Regions from separate parts of the Streptomyces sp. NPDC029159 genome, predicted to be linked through region 2. Evidence: predicted binding sites of a transcription regulator. Region 2 holds the regulator's gene; the other holds the start of a gene.

Region 1 (2,384 bases), on a different contig from region 2:
GGGTACTGGTGGCGAGCGCGCTGTGGATCGACGGCGGGGTGCTCTCCGGCTTCGCGCTCGCCTTCGTGGTGGTGCTGGCGGCGCTGGAGCGGCGGGTCGGCGCGGCGCGCACCCTCGCGGTCTTCCTCGGCGGCCATGTGCTGGCCACCCTCGCCACGGAGCTGCCGGTGGGCGCCGCCGTCGCCACCGGGGCACTGCCGCCCGGCGCGGCGCACCGCCTCGACTACGGCATCAGCTACGGCGTGATGGCCTGCGCCGGAGCGCTGGCCGGAGTGCTGCCGGGGCGGCTGCGGTGGCCGCTGCTCGGCGGCGCCGCCTGCTACGCCGCGGCCGACCTGCTGACCTTCGCCGACCCGCTCAGCTCCGGCGGTCACCTGCTCTCCCTCGCCCTCGGCGTCACCGCCTGGCCGCTGCTGCGCCGGGCGAGGTCCGGCCCGCGCCCGGCCCGGCTCCACGGCGATCTGGGGCATCCGGCGCTGCGGCGGACACCGGTGGCGCGTGCGGCGCCGCCGCGCCCCGTGCCGGTGGCGGGGGCACGGCGGCGCTGAGCCGGGGCCGGGCCGGGCGCCCGTGAGGCCCCCTCAGCCGCCGGGCGTCCAGACGTACGGCGTGGTCGTGGTCACCGCGTGGAAGCCCAGGCGGCGCAGGATCGGGGCGCTGGCGTCGGAGGCGTCGACCTGGAGGAGCTCCGCGCCGTGGGCCACCGCGAGCATGGCGCGGGCGGCGACCAGGGCGCGGTAGATGCCGCGGCCGCGCCAGGCGGACAGCGTCGAACCGCCCCACAGGCTCGCGAACCCCGTGCCGGGCCGCAGCACCAGCCAGCCCGCCGAGACCACCTCGTCACCGGCCTCCGCGACCAGCACCGCGATGCCGTCCGGGGCGGCGGCGACCCGGGCGATCAGGTCGTCGGCCAGCCAGCCGTGGTCGTCGCCCCAGACCGCCGTCTCCATGGCCGCGATGCGCCGCAGATCGGCGTCGTCGGTGACCTGACGGAGCGTGACGCCCTCGGGGAGCACCGGGTCCCCGGCCAGCTCCCGGGCGCGGCCGATGAGCACCGTCTCCCGCTCCTCGGGCACGAACCCGGCGGCCCGCAGCCGCTCCGGGAGGTCCGCCGGCAGGTCGTGGCCGCGGGTCTTCCACTCCAGGGCCTCGCCCCGGGCGGCGAACACCGCGCACTGCCGGGCGATCAGCGCGTCCAGCTCGGCGCCGCGCAGGCCCAGGTCGGGCGGGCCGCTGACGAAGCCGCGGAACTGTCCGGTCAGCCGGGTCAGCGGTCCGTCCTGTTCCAGGGTGACGCCCCGGGGGAGGTCCACCGGGGCGCCCCGCATCCGCTCGTCGTAGGCCGCGAGCAAGCCGTCGATGTCCGTCACGGTTCGACGGTACGAGGGGTGGCAAACGGTTTTTCGGCAGCGGCGCCGGGCGTGGCGCGTCGGACGGCCGGGCGGTCGCCGTCCCGGACCGCGCCCCCCCTGATCGCTCACGGCGAACACCGGTCGGGGAACATCTCCCCCTCCCCAGGCATTGAGTGAATACAACTCAACTTGCCTGCCGAAGGGGAGATCATGGCTTCGTCGTCCCACACGCTCACTCTGCCGGTGCTGCCCCTCGATGACGAGGTGGTGCTGCCCGGGATGGTCGTGCCGCTGGACCTGTCGGACGCGGACGTGCGGGCCGCCGTGGAGGCCGCGCAGTCCGCCGCCGTCCAGGGCAACAAGCCGGAGGTGCTGCTTGTGCCCCGGGTCGACGGCACCTACGCCGCGATCGGCACGCTCGGGCGGATCGAACAGGTCGGCCGGTTGTCCGACGGCGACCCCGGCGCGCTGATCCGCGGGCTGGGCCGGGTGCGCATCGGCTCCGGCACCACCGGCCCGGGCGCCGCCCTCTGGGTGGCGGGCACCGCCGTCGAGGAGACGGTGCCGGGCGCCGCCGACGGCGAGGGCGGCCGGACGCTGCCCGGGGCCGTGACCGAACTGGTCACCGAGTACAAGGCGCTGGCCACCAGCTGGCTGCGCAGGCGCGGCGCCTGGCAGGTCGTCGACCGCGTCCAGCAGATCGAGGGCGTCTCGGCCCTCGCCGACAACGCCGGGTACTCGCCGTTCCTCACCACCGAGCAGAAGGTCCGGCTGCTGGAGACCGTCGACCCGGTCGCCCGGCTGAAGTTCGCCACCGAGACGCTCCGCGACCATCTGGCCGAGCAGGACGTCGCCGAGTCCATCGCCAAGGACGTCCAGGAGGGCGTCGACAAGCAGCAGCGCGAATTCCTGCTGCGGCGGCAGCTGGAGGCGGTCCGCAAGGAGCTGTCCGAGCTGACCGGCGACGGCGACGACGAGAGCGGCGACTACCGAGCCCGCGTCGAGTCCGCGGCCCTCCCCGAGGACGTCCGC
Region 2 (2,384 bases):
CGCTACGCTTCCCCCATGGCTCACGATCTCGCCGCCCTCGACCCCTCCTACCTCGCCTTCTGGGGTGAGCACGTCATGTCGACGCTGACCACACCGCGGCGCGACGGCTCCCCGCACGTGGTGCCGGTCGGCGTCACGTACGACGCGGAGCAGCGGATCGCACGGGTCATCACCCGCGGCGGCTCCACCAAGGCGCGCAATGTGCGGGCCGCGGGGGCGGACGGGGCGCGGGTCGCGGTCTGCCAGGTCGCGGGGCGGCGGTGGGCGACGCTGGAGGGGATCGCCCGGGTACGGACGGACGCGGCGGCGGTCGCGGAAGCCGAGCGCCGGTACGCCGAGCGGTACGGCCGGACGCCGACACCCAACCCGGAGCGGGTGGCGATCGAGATCACCGTGACCCGGGCGCTCGGCCGCGCCTGAGCGGGTACGACGGTGGTGCGCGGCGGGTGTGCGCGCCGTTACCGCGGGCGCCGTCCGCCGGTATCGTCGCCCGCACACCGACCCCGTCCGAAGGGCACGATGAACCCGGTCCGCGCCACCGCCCTCGCCTGTCTGATGCCGCTGTCGGACCTGGGCGACGAGCCCTTTCTCGTCGACGACCGGGGCCAGCACGCGATGTGCGAGCGGTGGGCGGCGGCCCGCGGCTACGACCTCACCTGCCGGCTGAGCCTGCACCGGCTGCCCGCCGGGCACCCCACGCTCTGGCGCGATGTGGACCGCGGACTGGTCGACGTCTTCGTGGCCCCGCACCGCCGCGCGCTGGAGCACGCCGTGGACGACGCCGACGCCTTCGCCGCCCGCTGCGCCGCCGCCGGCGTCCGCCTGGCCACCGCCGACCTCGACGAACCGGTCTACGACCGCGCCCTGACCTCGGGCGTCCACCGCCGCCTGTCGATGCCGACGGCGGGGTACAGCGGACGCTGAGCGGGCCCCCGGTGAGCCCCGGGCCCCCGCCTGCGGACATGCGAAAGGGCCGGGTCGCCCCGGCCCTCTTCGCTGCTCACCACCGCGCTCCGGCGGTCACTCGCCCCGCTTGGGGCGCCACACCACCAGCGCGCTGGTCTGCTGCACATCCTGATACGGCACCAGGTCGCGGCGGTAGGACGCATGGACCGCGGCCTCCCGCTGCTGCATCGCGCTGGCCGCGCCCTCCAGGGCGCCCTGGAGTTCGGCGACCCGCTGCTGGAGGGCGGTGACCTGGTTCTCCAGCTCGATGATGCGCTTGATGCCGGCGAGGTTGATGCCCTCGTCCTGGGACAGCTGCTGCACCGTGCGGAGCAGTTCGATGTCCCGGGCGGAGTACCGGCGGCCCCGCCCGGCCGTGCGGTCGGGCGAGACCAGGCCCAGCCGGTCGTACTGACGCAGGGTCTGCGGATGCAGGCCGGAGAGCTGAGCCGCGACGGAGATGACATATACCGGCGAATCTTCGGTCAGTTCGTACGGATTCCGACGGTGACCCCGGCTGTCCATCTCATGCTCCCTTCGCGGCCTGGAACAGCTCCGCCCGCGGATCATGATCCGCGGTCGCCTCGCGATAGGACTCCAGCGACTCCTTCGCCTTGTCGCCGAGGTCCTTGGGAACGATCACCTCGACGGTGACCAGCAGGTCACCCCGGGTGCCGTCCTTGCGTGCCGAGCCCTTGCCCCGCGCCCGCATGGTGCGGCCGTTGGGCGTGCCCGGTGCGATCTTGAGCGTGACGGGCGGCCCGCCCAGCGTCGGCACCCGCACCTCGCCGCCGAGCGCCGCCTCCGGGAAGGTGACCGGCACCGTGACGGTGAGGTTGTCGCCCTTGCGGCCGAAGACCGGGTGCGGCTGGACGTGCACCACGACGTAGAGATCGCCCGCCGGACCGCCGTGCTCGCCGGGCGTGCCCTTGCCGCGCAGCCGGATGCGCTGCCCGTCGGAGACGCCCGCCGGGATGCGGACCTGCATCGTCCGGGCGCTGGTGGCCCGGCCGCTGCCCTTGCAGACGTCGCAGGGGTTCTCCGCGATCAGGCCGCGGCCCTTGCAGTCGGCGCACGGATCGGTGAGCGAGAAGCCGCCGCCCGCGCCCCGGCTGACCTGACCGGTGCCCACGCAGGTCGGACAGACCCGCGGGGTGCCGTTCTTGTCGCCGGTGCCCGAGCACGCCTTGCACGGCTCCTTGCTGGACATCCGCAGCGGGACCGTGGCCCCGTCCACCGCCTCGGTGAAGCTCAGCGTCACCTCGGACTCGATGTCCTGCCCCCGCCGCGGCTGGGTACGGGTGCCCGCCCCGCCGCCGCGGTTGAACAGGCCGCCGAAGACGTCCCCGAGGCCGCCGCCGAAGCCGCCGGCACTTCCCTGCTGGCCCGGCGTGCCCCCGAAGAGGTCGCCGAGGTCGAAGTTGAAGTTGCCGCCGCCC

The links. The regulator HspR, encoded in region 2, represses chaperone genes until heat shock. The targets are predictions, from matches to a motif close to TTGAGNNNNNNNNNCTCAA.
Region 1: the regulator HspR is predicted to act here: its motif matches at 1,522-1,540, upstream of lon (endopeptidase La).

The regions. Positions count from the first base shown of each region.
Region 1 is NZ_JBVHWT010000003.1:343,840-346,223, forward strand. It holds gene ACZ4U4_RS08560 (rhomboid-like protein) at 1-548, shown strand, start outside; gene ACZ4U4_RS08565 (GNAT family N-acetyltransferase) at 582-1,370, opposite strand; gene lon (endopeptidase La) at 1,563-2,384, shown strand, end outside.
Region 2 is NZ_JBVHWT010000001.1:884,426-886,809, reverse strand. It holds gene ACZ4U4_RS03990 (TIGR03618 family F420-dependent PPOX class oxidoreductase) at 16-420, shown strand; gene ACZ4U4_RS03985 (hypothetical protein) at 520-924, shown strand; gene ACZ4U4_RS03980 (heat shock protein transcriptional repressor HspR) at 1,021-1,470, opposite strand; gene dnaJ (molecular chaperone DnaJ) at 1,472-2,384, opposite strand, start outside.